DNA from 4 places in the Neobacillus sp. KR4-4 genome. Region 1 is predicted to be linked to each of the others. Evidence: riboswitches for the same ligand, from Rfam matches in the RefSeq annotation. Region 1 holds a riboswitch; each other region holds the start of a gene.
The links. Region 1 has a riboswitch for cyclic di-GMP ahead of ACE198_RS25700 (anti-repressor SinI family protein). Riboswitches for the same ligand answer to the same signal wherever they lie in the genome.
Positions count from the first base shown of each region.

Region 2: another riboswitch for cyclic di-GMP. It lies ahead of ACE198_RS01800 (DUF3789 domain-containing protein); the one in region 1 lies ahead of ACE198_RS25700 (anti-repressor SinI family protein).
Region 3: another riboswitch for cyclic di-GMP. It lies ahead of ACE198_RS14875 (TadA family conjugal transfer-associated ATPase); the one in region 1 lies ahead of ACE198_RS25700 (anti-repressor SinI family protein).
Region 4: another riboswitch for cyclic di-GMP. It lies ahead of ACE198_RS18065 (anti-repressor SinI family protein); the one in region 1 lies ahead of ACE198_RS25700 (anti-repressor SinI family protein).

Region 1 is NZ_JBHHJU010000039.1:1,404-6,943, forward strand. It holds gene ACE198_RS25680 (YtxH domain-containing protein) at 1-173, opposite strand, end outside; gene ACE198_RS25685 (DUF1128 domain-containing protein) at 367-591, shown strand; gene map (type I methionyl aminopeptidase) at 631-1,380, opposite strand; gene ACE198_RS25695 (helix-turn-helix domain-containing protein) at 1,651-1,977, shown strand; gene ACE198_RS25700 (anti-repressor SinI family protein) at 2,067-2,189, opposite strand; cyclic di-GMP riboswitch class I at 2,220-2,307, opposite strand; gene ACE198_RS25705 (hypothetical protein) at 2,924-3,127, shown strand; gene hutH (histidine ammonia-lyase) at 3,361-4,887, opposite strand; gene ACE198_RS25715 (DNA topoisomerase III) at 5,211-5,540, shown strand, end outside.
Region 2 is NZ_JBHHJU010000002.1:22,967-28,506, forward strand. It holds gene ACE198_RS01785 (MFS transporter) at 129-908, opposite strand; gene ACE198_RS01790 (LCP family protein) at 989-1,969, shown strand; gene rfbB (dTDP-glucose 4,6-dehydratase) at 2,069-3,040, opposite strand; gene ACE198_RS01800 (DUF3789 domain-containing protein) at 3,143-3,253, opposite strand; cyclic di-GMP riboswitch class I at 3,302-3,386, opposite strand; gene ACE198_RS01805 (VanZ family protein) at 4,407-4,868, opposite strand; gene ACE198_RS01810 (glycosyltransferase family protein) at 4,983-5,540, opposite strand, start outside.
Region 3 is NZ_JBHHJU010000013.1:68,366-73,905, reverse strand. It holds gene ACE198_RS14890 (DUF2777 domain-containing protein) at 1-276, shown strand, start outside; gene ACE198_RS14885 (YisL family protein) at 344-700, opposite strand; gene ACE198_RS14880 (fumarylacetoacetate hydrolase family protein) at 838-1,746, opposite strand; gene ACE198_RS14875 (TadA family conjugal transfer-associated ATPase) at 1,900-2,940, opposite strand; cyclic di-GMP riboswitch class I at 3,096-3,182, opposite strand; gene ACE198_RS14870 (spore germination protein) at 3,432-3,653, shown strand; gene ACE198_RS14865 (spore germination protein GerPB) at 3,671-3,901, shown strand; gene gerPC (spore germination protein GerPC) at 3,960-4,574, shown strand; gene ACE198_RS14855 (spore gernimation protein GerPD) at 4,571-4,747, shown strand; gene ACE198_RS14850 (spore germination protein GerPE) at 4,753-5,160, shown strand; gene ACE198_RS14845 (spore germination protein) at 5,215-5,433, shown strand; gene addA (helicase-exonuclease AddAB subunit AddA) at 5,480-5,540, opposite strand, start outside.
Region 4 is NZ_JBHHJU010000019.1:5,268-10,807, reverse strand. It holds gene mgrA (L-glyceraldehyde 3-phosphate reductase) at 1-690, opposite strand, end outside; gene ACE198_RS18070 (lactonase family protein) at 846-1,907, shown strand; gene ACE198_RS18065 (anti-repressor SinI family protein) at 2,007-2,156, opposite strand; cyclic di-GMP riboswitch class I at 2,185-2,268, opposite strand; gene ACE198_RS18060 (VanZ family protein) at 2,818-3,297, shown strand; gene ACE198_RS18055 (DUF421 domain-containing protein) at 3,335-4,039, shown strand; gene ACE198_RS18050 (nucleotidyltransferase domain-containing protein) at 4,087-5,166, opposite strand; gene ACE198_RS18045 (ABC transporter ATP-binding protein) at 5,186-5,540, opposite strand, start outside.

The DNA.
Region 1 (5,540 bases):
TTAACTTTCTCCGCAATTTCACCAGGATTTCTAAAAACATAGGTAAGTCTTGATGTGTTTTTTTGTACGTTTGCTTTCATCACTTCACGTGTTTGTTTATCTAAAAGGCTAATGGCCCCGCCAGCAATGGCCCCGAGTATCATTCCGCGCCAAAATTGATTTTTCTGTGTCATGTTAACGTCTCCTTTAATCCTTGTTATTATCAATAGTACCCCATGTAAAAAATACCAAAACCTGCATATTTTTATTTTCCTAGATAGACGGAGTGCATGCAAGTCCATATTCTCTTTTAATGATTTTTTTATTGACATATAATTTCTTACATGAAAAGATGAACTTAATAATTATTCGGAAAGGATGACCGAAATGAATTTATCTGAAAAGTCGATTGAAAATGTTGAATTTATGATTGAACAAATAAAGGAAAAGTTAAAAGTCTTGAACCTTGGTGCGATTAAACCTTCACATTTTGATGAAGAAATGTACGAGGAACTGAAAGAGATTTATGATATGGTCCAAAGAAAAAATTCGTTTAGTCCTAATGAAATGCAAGCATTAGTAGAAGAGCTTGGAAGCCTTCGAAAGAAATAAAGCGAAAACCCGTTATGCACATAACGGGTTTGTTTGTTGTTAATCTTGTTCAGTTAAGATGACGGTCCCATCTTTGGTAATGGCAAGGGTATGTTCGTATTGCGCTGAATACTTTCCATCAATAGTTCTTGCCGTCCAGCCATTGAGATCCATTTTTGTTTGATATCGTCCTACATTAACCATGGGCTCGATTGTAAAGACCATCCCTTCTTTGATTCTTGCCCCTTTGCCTGGCAGTCCATAATGAGGAACATCCGGTTTCTCATGAATTACAGCGCCAATTCCGTGGCCAATAAAATCTCTTACAACCGAAAACCCTTCGCTTTCAACATATTTTTGAATTGCGTGCCCAATGTCTCCGATTCGATTACCGACAACGGCCTGTTCGATCCCTTTATACAGCGCTTCTTTTGTTACTTTTAATAAACGCTCCGTTTCCTCTGATACGTCTCCAACTGCATAGGACCAGGCAGAATCCGCTAGCGCACCGTTGTAATTAACAACCATGTCTACCGTCACAATATCCCCTTCGTTTAAAGGTTCTTTCCTTGGAAAGCCGTGGCATATTTCGTCATTTATACTTGCACATGTCGCATATTCATAGCCCTTATAGCCTTTTTGTTCTGGAGTCGCACCTTTTTTCTTAAGAAATTCTTCCACAAAGGCATCAATTTCCCAAGTGGTAATACCTGGTTTAATCAATTTAGCTATTTCTTTATGACAGGCAGCTAGAATTTCCCCTGCCTTTTTCATTGCATCTATTTCACGTTGTGATTTAAGGACAATCATTATTGTAGGGTCCCCTTCCTTTTTATTTATTTTTATGTATGCAAATCAAAATTGTTATTCGACTAAAAACATACCACTAATAAATTATAAAACATGCCGCAATAGGCAACACTTTTAATATAACTCTATCCTGATATTTTTTCAAAAATACTTTATCTATATTATTTCATAAAGTACATATTTTCCTTATTAATTTGTTCTTAATATGGTGCTTTCTTATTCTTTTTGATAGAATTAATGTAGAGTGAATAATAATTGGGTGTGAGACAAATGATTGGTGATCGCGTAAAAAAATTTCGCTTAGATAGAAAGATGTCACTTTCCGAACTTGCTGCTCAAGCAGGTGTGGCTAAATCTTATTTAAGTAACCTTGAAAATAACAAACAAGAGAATCCTTCTATAAAGTTTCTAGAAAAAATCGCTGTTGTTTTAAATATTCCTGTAGATCACTTGATACATGAAGAGATTAATAAAGAGGAACTAGATATTGATTGGATGAATCTAGTCAAGGACGCAATGAATTCGGGCGTTTCTAAGGAACAATTTCGAGATTTCCTTGAATTTAACAAATGGCGAATTAATCAAAATGATAAGTAGAAATAAAACAATCTTATTGAAAAAGAAAAGCATTCTACAAAAAAGTTATTTTTGTGTAGAATGCTTTTTTTGTACTTCCATGTGTCTTATCATCTCTCTGTGACCAAGAAATCACGAACTGCTTCTATGGATAACCCTAAGTCCTTTGCTTCCAATATGAGTGCAATCCATTCCTGATCGATTACTTCAAATTCATTTTTCGTAATAACCACTATACTCACTCCTAAAATACAGAATGTATTCCAGGTAGCCCGGCCATCCTAGCAAAAAACCTGCCTTAGACCCTCGGCTTTGCGTCCCTGCTTTTCAACAGGTTTGCCTTTTTCTGACATTTAATAAAACTTAAGTCACTGAATTCGATAGGACAATTTACTTAATCGTTATTGATATTATATCTAGTCCTATTTTAGTTGGTTGTTGTAATTTGTCGTATTGATTAAATTTTCACACAATTATTTATAACAAATTATACCATATTTCTACAAAAATATCCCAATTAAGACTTTTAATCTAAACACCATCTGTCAAAATAGTTAGTTTTTGGAAAAAACCTTGTTGTTTACTCCTTTCGTTAGCCAAAACCAGAATACTTTTCCAACATATAACTTAAATATTTGTCTAAGCTGTGAAAATTGGCATATAATGTAAACAACGAAATTATTTTCTGAATATTATTAATATTCTAGAGTAGGTGGTGATTTCATACAATGACCTTTATCCATGTGTTGAATTTTTCAATTCCGATTGCATTTATTGTGTTTGCAGGGTATTTTTTGGATCGCATATGCAAGCCAGACTCCACCAAACAAAAAGTTGGTGAAGATTGAATCTATTAAAAGGATTCCACTGTCATTCAGCTTTTTCTTTTTTGTGGAAGGAATTAAAAAAGTAATTATTTCACTCTGTTTCGGGAATGATACTTGCGTAGACGAAAGGAGTGTTGTAATTGGCACGTGGAGAACATTTTGAACATAAAAAGAAAAACCATCCAGGAAACTTCCCGGAAGGCAGTTTAACAGAAAAACATGCGAAAGAAGCAGTTGGTGACGAAGAATTCCTAGTTGTACGTGAAGCGTTTAAAAATCGTGTAGAAAACGAGGATGAGTATCGAGGAGATACTGCCCGATTACTAAATGATCAGACAGAATAAAAGGCGTGAGCATCTCACGCCTTTTTTTTATTAAGAAAAGCGCAAGCGCCCTGGTCAGCGGCGTATGGCCTGGAGCACTCCAACTGAGATAAAGGAAACACGAAGAGCCGGAGGCGATTCGATGTTGACTTATCGTAGGGCGGAGAGCGAAGGACACTAGCCGCTAGGGCGCTGGAGCTAGACAGTAATCTAAGTTCAAAAACTTATCTTTCTTATTTTTTAAGAATTCATTATTAGAATTGTCCCTTTTCAATCCTTAAGTTTCTAATAAATGGTGAAAAATCGATTGACTTAAGCCAATAAGCAGCTTTTTCAATATCCTTTGAGAATACCCTATCTTGTTTAATGGATGCTACCTGTTCGCGTGCCTTGTCGTAAAACAATCTAGTATTTGCAGCCATTTTATCAATCCCGCGAATCTCCACCGCCTGCATCGCACAAATCAGTTCAATTGCCACAACTCTTCGTGCATTCTGGATAATTTGATAGGCATGCCTTGACGCAATTGTACCCATACTTACATGGTCCTCCTGATTAGCAGAGGATGGGATGGAATCAACACTGGCTGGATGGGCAAGTGTTTTATTCTCTGATACCAGTGCCGCTGCCGCATATTGCATGATCATTGCCCCAGATTGCAAACCAGGTTGAGGACTAAGGAATGCTGGTAAATCATTCAACTGCGGATTAACCAATCTTTCAATCCGTCTTTCTGAAATATTCGCCAGTTCAGCCACGGCAATTTTCATAAAATCCATTGCAAAAGCAATCGGCTGTCCATGAAAATTCCCCCCAGAAATCACCTTTTCCCCATTATCAAAGATTAATGGATTATCCGTTGCCGCGTTCATTTCAATTTCTAATTTTTCTTTCACATAATCCAGAGCTTGCCACGATGCACCATGAACCTGTGGAATGCAGCGGAGAGAATAAGCATCTTGAACTCGTAACTCGCCCTGCTGTGTAGTTAATAAACTATCACTTAAATAACCACGGATTCTTGCGGCTGTATCAATTTGTTGTTTATAACCCCTAGCAACATGAACTTCTTCCGCAAATGCATCAATAATTCCATTTAACCCTTCCATTGTCATAGCTGCAATTAGCTCACTTTCATGTGCTAGTTGTTCAGCCTCCAAATACCCGATCACACCCATAGCTGTCATCGCCTGTGTCCCGTTAATAAGGGCTAGACCTTCTTTGGCCCCCAAGGTTAAAGGCAAAATTCCCTCTTGTTGGAGTGCTTCAAAAGCCGCCATTTGCTTCCCTTTGTAAAATACCTCTCCCTCGCCAATTAAAACCAGTGCAAGATGAGAAAGCGGGGCTAAATCACCGCTTGCCCCCAGAGAACCTTGCTGTGGGATAACAGGAATGATATCCTGATTTACTAACTCTAATAATTTTTCAATGACAACAGGTCTGACTCCTGAAAAACCCTTGAGGAGAGCGTTAGCTCGTAGAAGTACCATTGCTTTGGAAACTAATTCTGGAAAAGGTTCACCAACCCCGCATGCATGGGAGCGAATTAAATTAAGTTGGAGGTCCTGAACATCGTTTTTATCAATAAGGACGTCGCTGAACTTTCCAAATCCTGTCGTAATTCCATAAACTACTTTTGATTCAGAAACAATTCTTTCAACTGCTTCTCGACTCTTCTTAACTGCTTCCAGGCTCTCACTTGAAGCCATGATCTTTTGTTTTCGATATAAAACATCTTTCATCTGCTCTAATGTTAAACTTCCACCTGTCAGTGTTATCATATCGTCTCTCTCCTCTACCACTGTAGTATAATAAAGAAAGAGGCTGGATTCCGAATCTAATAGATTGGGAGTCCAGCCTCTTTTATGATGAATTGATTGAATTTTTTCAGATGCCTCATGGGTATCATTCCATTCTTTATTTAACTTAGTGATAATATTGTATGGTGTGCTAAGCATATTTGTCAATTTAATTTCCAGAATTTTACGACGATAATACTTTAGCGAGATAATAAATGAAAGGAAAAATGCTTAGGTTACAAAATATCTTGAGATTCCGTTATACTATATACAGGTTAAAATGGATGTACCTGAAAGGAGTAACTATGAAATCTCTTGTACTTGCTGAAAAGCCAAGTGTGGCTAGGGAACTTGCCCGTGTACTTGGCTGCAATCAAAAACATAAAAGTTATATGGAAGGCAATCAATATATTGTCACATGGGCACTCGGCCATTTAATTGAATTAAAAATGCCAGAACACTATGACACAAAATATAAAACCTGGAATTTAGAGGATTTGCCGATTATTCCACAAAAAATGGGCTTAATGGTCATGAAGCAAACCAACCATCAATTCCGTGCGATTGAAGCCTTAGCAAAACGGAAAGACATTAACGAATGTATCATTGCCACAGATGCTGGTCGTGAAGGTGAA
Region 2 (5,540 bases), on a different contig from region 1:
CGGTTCACATGGTTCCGCAGGATTGCTTTAAAAGGTCTCAATGAAGTAGCTTTATAATAAACTATTAATCTTCGACCAATATCGGGCGATGACAATGGCTCGGGATTTTTAACCCTCACTAATCATCTTTATTTCGTTACGACATTACCTTTTAAGATGAGCAAATCTTTTTTATACATTAAAAAGAATAGCCCGCATATTGCTGTAATAATTTGTGTGCCCACTAATAGATAAAATCCACCTACAAAGTTATTCCCTCCTAGACTTCCAATAACCACTCCCATTATTGTAGGCATAAATGCCGAAACTAAGTTCCCTATGCCATTTACAATTCCATATGTACTTCCTACACTTCTAGCATCAGACAAATTTTGAACCATCGTCGGAATTGCTGGACCTTGTATTCCCCAAAATCCATTAGCCAAAATCAAACCGATTGCTGTAATGATTGGGTTTGTGGATATGATGGCCGTTGTTACAGAAAGAGCCGTGCCCACTCCACCAATTACGAATAAAAGAGTCAATTTTCTTGTGGGTAAGCGATCAAGGATATATCCTCCAAGAAAACCAGTGCCTATACTTATCACAAAAGGTAGAGAAGCGATCATTCCCATTTGTTTTAAAGAAAAGTGTTTCTCTTGCAAAAGATAAGAAGGTAACCATGCACTTGAACCCCATAAGTAACTTAAAGTTGCGATTTCAATAATTAGAATCCAAATCAGTCCCGGTGTCCTAAATGCTGTAGACATAGTACCAATTAGCTGCTTGTGCCTCTTAATTCCGCTATTATTCGCGGCATCAAAATTTCTATTATTTTTACCTGGCCTGCGGATGAATAATAGCTCTGGCTCAAATGAATATGGACAAATACAACCGCGTTCCTTCCAATTAATTAATATTGAATCCAATATCCAAAAACAGTAAAATATTTTTATGACTATTAACCTAGTTAATTTAGAGGAAACTCTCTACCAATATCGGAGGAAATATGAAAGAAAAAGGCAAAAAAAATAAATGGAAAATCGTAGGATTTAGCTTTTTGGGTATCCTTTTACTCGTTATTGCTGGCGTAGGATACGGATATTATCAATTACAGCCAGATAATCATTTTACATCCGTTCCCGTTGTAAATTCTGGGAACAATGAACAGCAAGTAAATAAGAGTGTAGAGATAAAAGAACCTGTTTTTAATTTGTTATTAATCGGTTCCGATGAAAGAAAAGGTCAAAAGATAGGGCATTCTGATTCAATGATGCTTGTTCATGTGGATTTAACGAAGCATAAATATGATGCAATAAGCATTCCACGTGATACCCGTGTCCATTTAGATGGCTATGGATATACCAAAATTACGAGTGTCCAATATATTATGCAGGCAACAAAAGGGGCCAAAAAAGGGATAGAGGCTGCTGTCAACGCAGTTGGAGAATTAACCGGTGTTCCGATCAATTATTATGTAGAAACCAATTATGGCGGCTTTCAAGCGATGGTTGATGCGGTTGGTGGTATTGATATGAATGTCCCATTTGATGTTAAATTAACCCATCCTTGGTATAAGGAAAATAAAAATAAAGTAATAAGTGCAGGTACACATACTTTAGATGGAAAAATGGTCGCAGAGGTTGTCCACGAACGCTATTCTCTAAAAAGCGGAGAGTATGGCCGTCAAAAACTCCAAGAAGAGGCACTAAAAGGAATTGCTAAGAAAGCTCTAAGTCCAAGTAATATCAATAATCTGCCTTCACTCGTAAAATCTATTCCTAACTTTGTAATAGCAAGCAATATGTCAACTTCCGATATGTTAAGTCTTGGACTTGCAGCAAAAGACTTTGAACCAAATACACAATTGGAATATCATCAGATTCCTGGTGTTGGAAAAAGAATGTATGATGACATTTTAAAGGCTAATAACTATCAACTGGTAATTGACCAGGATAAAATCAAAGATTTAATATCCACTCACTTTTAAAATACGATTTAGCTATAAAGTTTACATCAAAGGAGAACTGATTTCAGTTCTCTTTTGATTTTTCCGTTAGATGGCTGGATATTCGGTAATTCAGCAACTTTACCTGATCCGACCCCAATTGTTATTTAAATACCAGTTAATAGTTTGAGAAATACCAGTTTCAAAAGTAAAAGTAGGCTTCCAGCCAAGCTTCTCTATCTTCGCAGGATCAATAGCATAACGTTTATCATGCCCCAACCGATCCGTTACAAATTCAATTAAATCAACCGACCTCCCTAAGAAACGAATGATTGTCTTTACCACTTCTAAATTACTCCGCTCGTTATGCCCGCCAATATTATAAACTTCTCCCGTAACACCTTTATGCATGACAAGATCGATGGCTGAACAGTGGTCCAGGACATGGAGCCAATCCCGGACATTCTTTCCGTCTCCATATACCGGAACCCTTTCATTATTTAGAACCCTAGAAATGGCCATTGGTATCAGTTTCTCTGGGAATTGATACGGTCCATAGTTATTAGAGCATCGTGTAATATTGACTGGAAGTCCGTATGTTGCATGATAGGCTCTTACTAGCAGGTCTGACGATGCTTTACTTGCACTATAGGGACTATTGGGCTGCAATGGGGACTCTTCTGTAAAGAACGTAGTTGGATCAAAGTCCAATTCACCATATACTTCATCGGTCGAAACATGGACAAACTTCTTAACACCCACCTGCAGAGCCGCATCTAATAACACTTGAGTCCCTAAAACATTGGTCCAAACAAAGATACTCGGATCAGCAATCGATCGATCGACATGACTTTCCGCTGCAAAATGTATCACATAATCAAACTTCTCTTGTTCAAACAACGAAATGATCACCTCGCGCTCCGTGATATCCGCCTTAATAAAATGATAGTTTCGTCTCCCCTCGATATCATGATGCTTTGTTATATCACCGGCATAGGTTAATAAATCAAGATTATAAATATCGTATTGAGGGTATGTATTCATCATATAATGAACGAAATTCCCGCCAATAAACCCAGCTCCGCCAGTAATCAGTACTTTTTCCCTTCTCACCCCGTTCTCCCCTTCCGTTTTTTTAAATTATATGTAATTAACTTATTTTGAAAAATAAAAAACAACCCCAAAAGTTGAGGTTGTTTAGAAAACGCTTTCAAATTATCGTTGTGATTCAAGTAGTTGGTCTCCTCTTTTAGCTGCAACCATAAGACTCATTACTGTAAGCATAGAGAACGATCCAACAAATAAGCCTGCAATAAAGATAACCATAGTGTAACCTCCCAGAGTATATTCATAATCCGTCGTAAGGTGATCATATTCGGCAGCTGGCTGGCATAGTTTTAGAACCTTAGCCCCTTTAGTTTTGCGCCTCCACTTTTCAATGGATTTGCCCTTTCGTACGAACTATGTGTTTTTATTGATAATATACTAATTGTTTCTAGTAATAAATAGAGCAAATAACCTATTTATATGTTAATAATCTGGCAATTGCAAACACCTTCATTATTGATTCTGTTCGACAATGCCATAAAATTTGTAACTATTCATCGAACGAATTAAATATAACCGTTCATCCATACATGGTTAAATAGTGATAAGCAACCTGTTTCGGAAGTGGAGTGATACATATGGCAGAGAAGGAAGATGGGCGAAATTTCGGCAGGGGCTGCCTTTGGGGGATTCTTTTATCCATTCCTTTATGGGGAATCGTCTATTTTATCCTACGTAAAATCTTTCACTAAGGAGAGGCACTCTCGTTCCAATTGAAAAATAGTAAATAATAGATTGGTCCCCCCCTTGACATAAAAAGTCTAATAAGTGAATCTGTCGAAATATTTTGCATGTTATTTGCATATTTCTACTTTATTCCCCATCCATATTTGGTTATCATATAAAAAAGAAAACTGAAAGCGTTTACAAATATACTAAAAAACTGAACCGTGCATTACCAGATTTATCTACAACTAACAATAGGAGTGGATTTCATGGACAAGCAAGGGAATCTTTTATTAGGATTATTGTGGGGGACGTCTTTAAGTGTTCCATTATGGTTTGCGTTTTTCGGTTGGATTAAATTAGTTATTCAAATGATGATTCATTCATAGTGTACATATCCATATAATAAAGTACGGTATAATGTACTAGATTCCAAATCGCTATTCCCGTTTTATGGTAGGTTTTCAAAAAAATCCACCGTAAAGCGGGAGGATTTAGCATACAAAAAAAGTGTATCTTAGGTATCCGAAACGATAATTTTCATATTCCCCATCTTATTCAAAATCTCCGAAACCGACAGGAAGAATCAAATGTGTACCCTTCTTCAACTCAAATTGTTCTGGGTCTCCAATACTAATGTGCCTTCATATAATACTTGAACCGTTCCGCTCGGTCCTTTAACATGTCACCAGGCTTAATTTTCACTCTAATTGATAACTTTTGTTGAATAACTTAGCTTTCTCTTTCTATTAATCAATAAAATGAATGACAGAACAAGAAAGGCTCCAAGAGAATCAAACAAGACATCCCTAAAAGATGAAACTCTTCCTGGCATAAACGATTGATGGAATTCATCTGTTACCGCATAAAGAAAGGTTAGCACCCATGAAAGAATATAAGAATATCGATAGATTTCAAGTGATTTAAACAATAATAGAGCTAGTATCCCGAATACCGTAACATGTGTTGCTTTCCTTACGATCAGGTTCAGTACATTAATCTCTTCATGGTCCGCACTAGGTGTGTGAATAGTATTGTGCTCTTTCACTACTACATGTTGAATAGCCTTGGATGTTTTTTCTCCAGTAAAATACGGAAGCTGTGTGAAGCAAAAAATTAATGCCATCCAAAGAATCGATGCTAGGATCCAACCTTTTCTTTTATTCATCTATACAACCTCCCTTCTATTTTAAAAATATCACTTATCTTAAGTTTGTAGAAAAAGGAGTATTATGTAACCAAGTCAACGTAAATCCCCCTTACCCAAGATGTATAAATAGAATTATTTCATTATTTTCAGGATGTCCTTTGCTATCTTATCTGCTTCATTATTATTAGATGAGATATTCTTTCTCATTTCCCTTTCCACACAATTTATGGTTGACGCGTCAACTTGATAGTCCTTGAAATCATCCCATTCGATTGTATGACAAAGATGATGTTTCTTTAGATAATTGATCGTATTTTGATCCTCTTTCATGGATGCTCGATTAAGGATTAATAAAGGGACATTAGCACTTATTGCCTCCCCAATCATTCCCCATCCTGCTTTTGAAATGACTAGATCCGATGCAGCAATATAATTTTGAGATTCCAAATAATCACTTGGAATTTGAAATACATTTGGACGATTAACATGAACATTTGAGGATACTAAAAATACGCAGTTCGGGCTGTCCCAAATGGGAAGTTCCTCAAGTGAACCCACGTCTATTTTCATTCCAAGTCCTAGAAAAATGACATTCCGAGTCTCATCTGGGTTAATCAACTTTCTAATTCTTTGAACCTCTTGCCAATCTACTTCTCTAGAAAAAAATCCATAATGATTGGTTGGGACATT
Region 3 (5,540 bases), on a different contig from region 1:
CTTTTAGATGGGGTAAATGATGATGCTTTTTTTCAATTTGTTACCACTCTAAACTCCTTAAACTTTTCCATTTACGATTGCATCTACTGTTATAATCATTTATCTTTCTTATCGGATGAAAATCGCAAAGATGGGGTAAATTTTATAGTTTTCGATAATCAGGATCAAATTTGTAATGTCCAACACCATTTTTGCTATTACGAAAAGGTGAATGATCGATTTGAATTTACATTAAATACAGGAAAACGATTAGTGATAGAGAAAATGATTTCATAGATAAAAGGCATGGGAAATTCAAAAGGCTGCCGAATTGTTCGACAGCCTTTACAAGATAACATTAAAATTATGGGTTTAAAAATGACATTGGCAATCTTCCACCCAGATATAAAACAAGAACCCATGCAACGACAAACTGAATCCAAAATACAGAAGTTCTTCTGTTATTAGCCACACGGCTAAGAATCATTTCGAATAATCCGATTATCCAAAGTCCGACAACCGCTTTTAAAACATACCAAACATCAATTTTGTAAACCGAAAATAGAAGCCCTGCACCAGTTGCAATAATAAGCAAATATAATACTCGTAAAATCATTTTAACAATTTTTGCACCTTTTTCTTTTCCACCCTTATGTAAAAAAAGTGCTACTACAAATAGAATTAATGCTAAAAGCCAAGCCGTAATATGACCGTGAATCAAGTTAGTTCCTCCTTTTGTATAAAATTTCTTTTAATTCGAACCTTATCATACCATAAACAGTTTATAAACACGAAAAAAAGCAAGTCAAATAAAGTTACAAATAGGAGAATGCTATAAATTATTTTTCAAGTATAGCTTTATTCTTGAATAGTATTCTTCAGTGTCCCAATTTTTTCAATTGTGACTGCCATCTGATCACCTGGAGATAAAAATTTAGGGGGCTTAAACCCTTTCCCTACACCAGCTGGTGTCCCAGTTGCAATAATATCACCAGGTTCCAGTGTCATTCCATCTGATAAAATGGAGATAACCTCTTCAATCGGAAAAATAAAATTCTTAGTATTTGAATTCTGTCTTAATTCTCCGTTTACTTTCGTCTCGATATTTAGGGAATTCGGATTATCGATAGAACTTTTATGAACAATGCAAGGTCCCATCGGACAGGTTGTGTCAAGGCTTTTGCCGATGAAAAACTGCTTGTGCCTCGATTGCAAATCTCGTGCGGTTACATCATTAATAATGGTATAGCCAAAAATGTAATCCAATGCCTTATTTTTTTTTATTGCCCGCCCCTTTTTACCAATGATGACGGCAAGCTCGCCTTCATAATCAAGTTGAGCCGTTATATTTTTGTGATTTAGGACCATTTCATTAGGCCCAATAACTGTTGTTGGTGCTTTTGTAAAGACCATAATATGTTCAGGGATATCGGCTTCACTCCCCATTTCAATCGCATGTTCTGCGTAATTTTTCCCGACACAAAAAATATTCTTACTTGGTCTCGGAATAGGAGCAAGCAAAGTTACCTGTTCAATTGGGACGAAAAAAGATGAAGTTTGTCCGCAATTAGTAACCCAATCCAGAACCTCTTTCACCTTTTTAATAAAGAGATCTCCTAAGTCGATACATTTAAGCAGGGAAGGAGGAAAACTTCTTATGCCCATTCTTGCTTCTTCAGCAAGGTTTAACAAAAGGACTGCGGCCTCAGTTTGGTCAAGCAATCCAACGAACAATTCATGGTTATATTCTACTGTCACAAATTTCACTCTTTTTCACCTCAATATGATTGTCTCACAATTAATATATTAAAAGAAATAACTCCCTCGAACAAATTTAGTGAACAAGAAAAAGCCGAACCCTATTTAAAGGAAATTCAGCCCCTAATCATTCATAAATTTAATGCCTCTTATTACCTGAGATTATTTAAACAATGACGCTGGAATATGAATCCCTGATGCCTCTAGGCGATCATAAAATTTGGGGCGGACACCAGTCGGTATAAGTTGTCCAATAATTTTCCCCTCAGAATTAATTCCTTTTTGTTTAAAGGAAAAGATGTCTTGCAGAACGATATTTTCTCCTTCCATTCCTTGAACTTCAGTAATATTGATAATTTTCCTTGTTCCATCCATTAAACGAGTTTGCTGGATAATCACATCGATTGCTCCTGCAATTTGCTCTCGAATGTCTTTAATAGAATTATTCAATCCTGCTAAAAGGACCATGGTTTCCAAACGGCTAATCATATCCCTTGGACTATATGAGTGCCCTGTAGCAAGTGAACCATCATGGCCAGAATTCATTGCCTGAAGCATATCAAGCGCTTCTCCACCACGGATTTCTCCGATAATAACACGGTCAGGTCTCATTCGTAACGATTTCTTGAGAAGCTCTCGAATCGAAATGGCTCTTTTACCTTTTATTTCGGAAGGTCGAAGTTCTAGTGAGATTACATGACCCTGTCCCAACTGAATTTCGGCAGCATCCTCAACCGTTACGATTTTTTCTTCATCAGGTATAAAATTGGAAAGGGCATTCAGAGTGGTTGTTTTACCAGACCTCGTACCACCGCTAACAAACATATTCAAGCGGGCTTTCACGCATGCATCTAGAAAAAATGCCATTTCTTCTGTCACTGTCCCAAAGTTGATTAGATCTTCAATTTGGTAGGGATCCTTTGAAAATTTCCTGATTGTAATGGCTGGTCCATTTAATGCAAGGGGAGGAATGATGGCATTAACACGTAAGCCATTAGGCAGCCTAGCATCTACCATTGGCGAACTTTCATCGATTTTCCATCCAAGTGGGGCAAGAATTTTGTCTATCATTGTCTTGACATGTTCATTGTCACGGAATTGTACTGACGTTAATACCAATTTTCCTTTACGTTCACAGTACACCTGGTTAGGTCCATTTACCATAACCTCTGAAACATCTTCATCTAAAATAAGGGGATTTATAGGTCCAAAACAGGTTAAGTAGTCGATTAGTTTCCACCTCCATAAAATAGAAATAACCCCGCCTTTACCAAAGGGGGGATAGAATTCATAGAATATTCATAGATACATAGAACAACTATGCAGACATGAATATCCATTATGAAACACCCTAATCTTTCGGTAACTGGCTGGCTTAGTGCAAATGCACCTTAGCCCCTATAGCTTTGCGTCACTGATTTTCATCAGGTTTGCCTTTATCGAGAAACAGTGTTTATTTCCGACTGATCTCTTACTCATATAATAGTCCCTTTCTAAACAACCGAAAACCCAACTTATTTATTATTTTCTGTACAAGCAAATAGGTAATTATAACTATTTCTAATCGATCGTTCTACAAATGAATATTAAAAATCGTATCGGATTTTTGATTTCAATAATTTTGGGCGTATCAATCACATTACCTTTACCCATACATAGGATGTAGAAGATACTATGAAAAAAGGGTGTTGAAAATGCCAGCAATTGTTGGAGTTGCACAGGTCATTACGCTTGGCAGCAGTTCTGTCTTCCATATTGGCGATGTATATAAAATCATGCCATTTTCTACCGCAAAAACATTTTCTGGCGCTGGTTCCTTTAACACTGGGGATAGCTTACAACTTCAAAATAATGTAAGTTCCACTAATACAAGTGATTCAGATGTTTACGATCAAGGGATTGCACTTAATGCTTAATGAATGGGTGATTTTAAATGAACTTTTATATCCAGCAGTCCATTCAGATTAATTTCATAAAAATTGGCGGGATTACCAATTCCTCAGTCTTACAAATAGGTAGTGCTGGGATTATTAAACCGATGGCTCATTTATATAATACTGGCGGATTTACTGGACCTGCACCACAAACAATCAAATCTTCAGGCTCTTTATTAGGGACACCATCAGTGCCCCTACAAGCCGCAGTAAGAAAACAGGATAAATAGGCCGCCGATCTTATGATAATCAATACGTTTATTGGAGAAATAATTGTGAGGTGATTATATGTATCAGGATTATTCCCAATATCTTCAATGGCTGCAGATGTGTATTCAAGCTCAGGAGCAAAGAATTCAGTCTTTAGAGAGCACTCTCCAAAAAATGCAAGCAGAAATCAAACAATTATATGAAAAACAGGCCATCCATGTAGACAAAATTGAGTATAAATTTGATCAACTAAAGGTAGAGACTCTTGAAGGTACGTTAAACATTGGTCTAAATCCATCCGAATTAGCAGGAATTGAAGACTTTGCCGTACAAAATCAATCCTTATCCACCCCAATATCACCAAAAGATCAAATGCAAAGATCAATGAAAATCGAGGAAGCCATTTATAGATATTTAGAATCGGATTTACCTCCTATAGTGGAAGCTACTCAGAGAGAATTGAACGTTCTGCCAAATGACGAGTATTTAGCATTCATAAAACAAGACATCATTAAACAGCTTCCGAGTAGGATAGAACATCATTTAAACACCCATCCTGCGGACAATCGCACGATTGCAGATGCCCCTTCAGATGATTTAATTATTGAAGCATTAAAGAAGGAAATACAAAACGGGGTAATGGTCTTTTTTAGTAATTTACCTGATAACCTGAAAGGGATGCATACAGAATGAACTTTGTAGTTTATAACCGTGAACTCTTTGTCCAAAACATCAAAATCACCGGGGTGGCAAGTTCCTCGTTAGTAATGGTGGGAGATACAGAAACAATCCAGTTAGCCTCTACTTTTGATACCCCTGCGGAATCATTAATTATAGGTCCTTTTGTTCCGCTATCACCGGAGTGAACAACATGCTGCAGAGAACCTCTTGTGTAGATACAATTAATATTAAAATCGTCTCTTTTTCCTCTACGGTACAGATAGGGGATTCCTGTATTATAAATGGTCTTTCAAGAGCACTCGCGGTCCAAAGGGAGAGCGAAGTGTTTTATGGAAATGAAGGGAACTTATCCTCTTACCAGGTCTATTCCGAACCTATTCCTTTTCTCCCTATTAATGAATCTTACACATATTCCCGTCAAAATCCTAACCCACTAATTAAGGTTGGCCGAATTGATATTACGGGGATATCTTCAGCTTCCCTCTTGCACGTTGGGAGCAGCAACCATGTTTCCATGGAAGCCAGAATTAAACATATTCGACAGTTATATCCCAGTCCTAGAAATGGCGAAAACGAAGGAGAACAAGGACAAAGATAAATGCATAAGTTACTCATAAGGATAAAAGTAACTTTTCTAAAAAGGATGTTTGTTATGCCAGCGATTATCGGTCCCGTCCAAATCGTTAACGTAGGTGGCGGTATTGTTCAATTTGGCGATACTGTATATATCTCTCCAAAAAGTGCCTCTAAGACAAATGCAGGCTCAGGTGCATTTAACACCGGGGGAATCGTCGTAACGAATTCTGGATTAAGTGGCACCAATGTACTTGATACGAACTTAATCGATCAGCCAATTGTGGGTAATAATTAAAAAAATGACATAAACCATAAGATGGTCTATGTCATTTTTTATTGAATTAATCTCTTTCAACCTTCAAAATATGAGCCCCATCAAAGAAAAACAAATACCGCTCATTG
Region 4 (5,540 bases), on a different contig from region 1:
TGTTAATAAACCTTGCGCTAACGGACTAAAAGCGATTGAACCTACCCCGTTTTCCTGGAGCACATCCTGTAAGCCATCCTCTATCCAGCGGTTAAACATCGAATACTTTGGCTGATGGATTAACAAAGGTGTTCCTAACTGATTTAAGATTTTGATAGCTTCTGACGCTTGTTCAGCACTATAGTTAGAGATTCCAACATATAACGCCTTGCCTTGACGAACAATAGAATCTAATGCCCCCATGGTTTCCTCAAGTGGTGTATTGGGATCTGGACGGTGTGAATAAAAAATATCAACATAATCAAGTCCCATTCGTTTTAGACTTTGATCTAGACTAGATATCAAGTATTTTCTTGAGCCCCAATCCCCGTATGGACCCGGCCACATCGTATAGCCCGCTTTTGAAGATATGATCATTTCATCACGGTATAGAGCAAAGTCTGTTTTTAAGATTCTACCAAACATTTCTTCAGCCGAACCTGGCGGCGGACCATAATTGTTGGCCAAATCAAAGTGGGTAATGCCTAAATCAAACGCTCTTTTCAGCATTGCCCGTCCATTTTCATATGTATCCACACCGCCAAAGTTGTGCCAAAGTCCAAGTGAAACGGCCGGTAGTAATAACCCTGAATGGCCACTCCGATTATACTTCATTGATTCATAACGATTTTCTGCAGCTTGGTAAACCATGTGGGGTACCCTCATTTCTATTCGCTTTTGGATAAAACTAACACCCAAACTATACCATATCAAATTAATTTTCAGTTAATTCAGGTTCTATATTTGAGTAATAAATAAAATTTCTGCTAAAATAAACAGACTACATTTTTCGAGGAGCCAAAAAAATGACAAACAACCAAACATTTATCGGTTATATTGGAACATACACCAAGGGCGGCAGCGAAGGAATCTATACGTTTAAACTAAATACGGATAAGAAAAGAATCGAAGATATTCAAGTTGCAGCTGCACAGTTAGAGAATCCAACTTATGTCACGATCAGTAAGGACAATCGATACCTCTATTCTGTGGCTAAAGAAGGAGAAAATGGAGGCGTAGTTGCTTATTCCATAAACAGGGAAGGCGGATTAACCGAGCTCAATCGTCAGTTACTTCAGGGCTCATCGCCTTGTCATGTGAGTGTTGACAGTAACAACCGTTATGCATTCAGTGCCAATTATCATAAAGGATCGGTAGAATCTTATTTAATTAACCAGGAAGATGGAACGATTCAACCAGCTGCATCGGTTATAAAACATGAAGGTTCTGGTCCAGACCCAAGACAAGAGAAACCGCATACCCATTATGCCGGCATCACCCCTGATGAGAATTATCTAGCAGTGGTTGAATTGGGTATTGATGCTTTAATTACTTATGCAGTCAACAGTGATGGAACACTTTCAAAAGCGCACTTTCTTCCATTAAAAGCTGGAAGCGGACCAAGACATTTAGTTTTCCATCCGAACCAAAAATTTGCATATATCATGACAGAGTTTAGTTCGGAAGTGATTGTTTTATCCTATCATTCGGAAAATGGTCATTTTACAGAGAAACAATATATTTCAACGCTTCCTGAAGATTTCACCGAGAATAATCAAGGAAGCGCCATTCATATTTCATCTGATGGACAGTTTGTTTATGCGGGGAATCGTGGCCATAACAGTATTGCTGTTTTCCGTGTAAACCAAGAAACGGGAGAGCTTAGTTTTGTTGATCGCACCTCCACTGAAGGTGATTGGCCGAGAGATTTTATGTTCGACCCAACAGAGAAATTCATTGTGGCGTCAAACCAAGAGTCCAGTAACCTCGTCTTGTTTTCGCGTGATGAAAACACAGGAAAACTTGCATTGATTCAGGCTGATATCGAGGTTCCGTATCCGGTTTGTGTGAAGTTTTTAAATTATTAAAATTAAAAAAACAGCTTAACAAATTGCTCATTAATTTGTTAAGCTGTTTTTTTAATCAATTGAATATTGCGAAAATTAAACACTCAATTACCCCTCTTATTAATTATATTCCGGTTCAATCGTCTTTAATCCAAGGGAGCGATTTAGGAAATCCCTAATTTCATCAATAGAGAGTCCTATCTTTTTAGCTTCATTAATAAGATCTAACCATTCTGTATCAATATCTTGTTCAACGGTTAATGCAGGCAAAATTAACCCTCCTAAAATGATTACTATTTTAGGTAACTCAGCCATCCTAGTTAAAAACCTTAGACCTGTAGCTTTGCGTCCCAATCTTTCGAAAGGTTTGCCTTTGTCATTCATAGTATTAAAGTATTAAATTATTATAGAATAAACTAATAGTACTATAGTCTTGATGGAAACTAAATGAAAATATTTCCAAAAATATCGACAGAATTTCGACAAAATTTATATAAACCAATTAATCGTAGTTTAGAAGTTTTAAAACACATTTCTCACATGTTACCTGACCTATTTCAATAAATTTAATTTTTTTAAGGGTCTTCCTATTAATAATCCGATCCTTGTTAAAGACTATACCGCATGCACAATGATAGGAATCCTTCACAATGTGAATCTTGTTTCTTTCTTTTATTAGTGGATATATCATGATTCCCCTTCTTTTCTAATTATTAGTTCCTAAAAAAGAACTTCCTTTGTTCATTATAAAGAAATTGTAGAATTTTGTAAACGGAGAGGAGTTAATTTTACCCAGATAAATTTCATTCACCTATAATACGAAAGTGGTAGATTATTGGATTATTTTAATGTGAATATCCCCGTTTGTTCTTTAAAAGGAACAATGGTAAAATGTATATTAAGAAATAATAGTTAGTTAGGAGCAAGGACTTTGGATCATCAACCGATACAAGGTAGTTGTAGAATCGATAAGAAAAGAAAGACACAGAAACGATTTCTTTTCATAAAAGTTCTATTGATTATTTTATGGGGCCTATTTTTGTTGGTAAATACCTGGACTGAGAGTATAGAGCGACTAATATATTTACATTCTTTTGGATTAAAGTGGGTTTCAAATCCTGATTTTTTGTCTTTTTTTTATTTTAATGATTTAACTTTGATTCATCCTGAATTTATTAAAATTAAATTAGGACATTTTGTTGGTTTTGCGATCATGGATTTTCTTCTCTTCAATCTATTTAGAAGTCACAAATATTCTATTGGCATATCCATTATTTTTGCGTTTTTAACAGAATTCCTGCAACTGTTTTTTGGTAGAGATGGACGGCTTTACGATTTAGTTATTGACTCATTCGGTATTTTATCAGTATTTTTTATATTAAAAGTACTTATTCGTGACAATACTAAGTAAGACGTTTACAAGGTAAGGAAGTGACTATTTGCCTTCAATGGATTTTTTGCAAGCTCAAGAAACGCTTAATTTAATGGAGTGGATTTTAAGAGCTGTAATTGGATTCTTCTTTATGCTCATTGTTGCTAAACTAATGGGACAACGTGCCATTTCTCAATTAAGATTACTTGATTTCGTTATCGCCCTAGTTGTTGGTAATATTATTGCCCATCCATTATCAGACGAGCACCTTGGAATGAAAGGTGCGATGACTACAACCATCGTATTGGTGGTTCTGTATACCGGTGGTTTATTTATCAGTTTAAAATCAACCCGCATCGGAAAGTTTCTAGACCCCGATCCATTTCCTCTTATTAAAGAAGGAGAAATTCTTTATAAAGGGTTAAAGAAAGCTAGAATTTCAATTGATTATTTATTAGCAGAGTTGAGAAAAGAAAAAATTGAGGATGTAAAAAAAGTAGCATTAGCGCTATGGGAATCAGATGGGAAACTTTCCATTTTCTTAGATCCGCAGTATGAGCCGATTACGCCATCCACCTACCAGATGACAACGAAGCCTTTTGATCTCCCACAGACCGTTATAAGAGAAGGCAAGATTGTTCATCATACACTAGAAGAAAAAAACAAGAATGAAAGGTGGCTTGTGGATACTCTTAATCAAACACATCAAACAGGGATCCAGAATGTTTTGTTAGCCACAATTGATGGGGAAAACAATTTGAGGGTATTCATTTATAAATAATTGCATATGAAAGAAACATAAGCCATCTGGTTAGGTTAGATGGCTTATTAATGTGGCAATACCGCCTTTAATAGACTAGTAAGTCTCTTCTTATACAACAAGAGGTACATTTTCTTGCCTTGTGACTGCTCATCTATTTGTGAAGATACTTCATATTCTGAAGGCCAAAGCCAGTTACCAATTTCAATCAATGTATGTTTGAATGTATCATAGCTAAAAAATTGATAATCGAGGAAATCCCAGTACTGCCTAAATGCCTTTAAAGTTTGGTATTCCCAAAGAGTATTCACTTGAAATGGGAACATCTTGATTTCGTCTAAGTGTGGAAATTGCTGATAAACGATGGATAAGGTCCTGATGTTCCGCTTTAAGGTTTGGTGAGATTCCGCGAGCTGTATGAAATGGTCAAAATCAATCTCCTTCCTCTCCTTGTCAATGACTTGAATAATATCCATAAAATATTTCATTGAGTCTAAATTATGGCGCCAGCCGTGAAGGCAAATCATATAAAAGGTATGAAGTGGGGAAAGTTCTTTAATATACCCGGATTGGCTCACGGGTACCGACTGCTCCCAAAGATCATTTATATTAAACCTCGAGGTACTTCTTTTTACCAAATCCCAATGTAATTCCACCACTAGCGGCGTGGGCGAATCAGGTAATTTCTTGCTAAAACTACAATGAAAATGACCAGGTATGGACTCTTCTTCCACCGTAAAACCTAACGATTTAACAGATTCAATGGCGATAGTAAGATCCTGAATTTTGACTAATAAATCAATATCAGAGGTAGCCCTTGCCCCGATGTGGCCAAAATATTTCTCAGCAAAATAAACCCCTTTCAGCGCAATAACGTCTATCTTTTTCTCCTCAAACAACCTTAATAATTGATCTGTTTGATTTTTAATAAAAAGATTTTGATACAATCCTTTATTATATTCTTCTTTAAGATGAAATTGAAAAAACGCAGGAGTTTGCTCGAGCCTCCCCTGCTGTTTTAATAAAAAATAAACCTGGGAGGCAGTACCGTCATCTTCAATATCCTGAAGAACTTGATGATACAGCTCCTCATCCTGAGGCAGTGATTTCTTACTATCATATAAAAATTTCACGAACTCTAGACTCACCAGCCTCATCTCCCATTTATTAGTTTGAAACTAAAGACAAAGGTGTTTCTTTTTTAGAACTATACGATGTTTCATTGAGTTTTCGATATAAACCTTTTTGTCCCATTAACTCCTCATGTGTTCCCTGTTGAACGATTTTTCCCTTATTCATCACCATGATTACATCAGCGTTTTGGATTGTCGACAAGCGATGGGCAATAATAATTGTCGTTCTGCCTTTCATCAATTCATCCAGTGCTTCTTTGACGAAATATTCTGTTTCCCCGTCTAAAGCCGAAGTAGCTTCATCTAATAGTAAAATTGGCGAATCTTTTAAAATGGCTCGAGCAATGGCGACTCTTTGTTTTTGGCCTCCAGATAATTTAACTCCATTT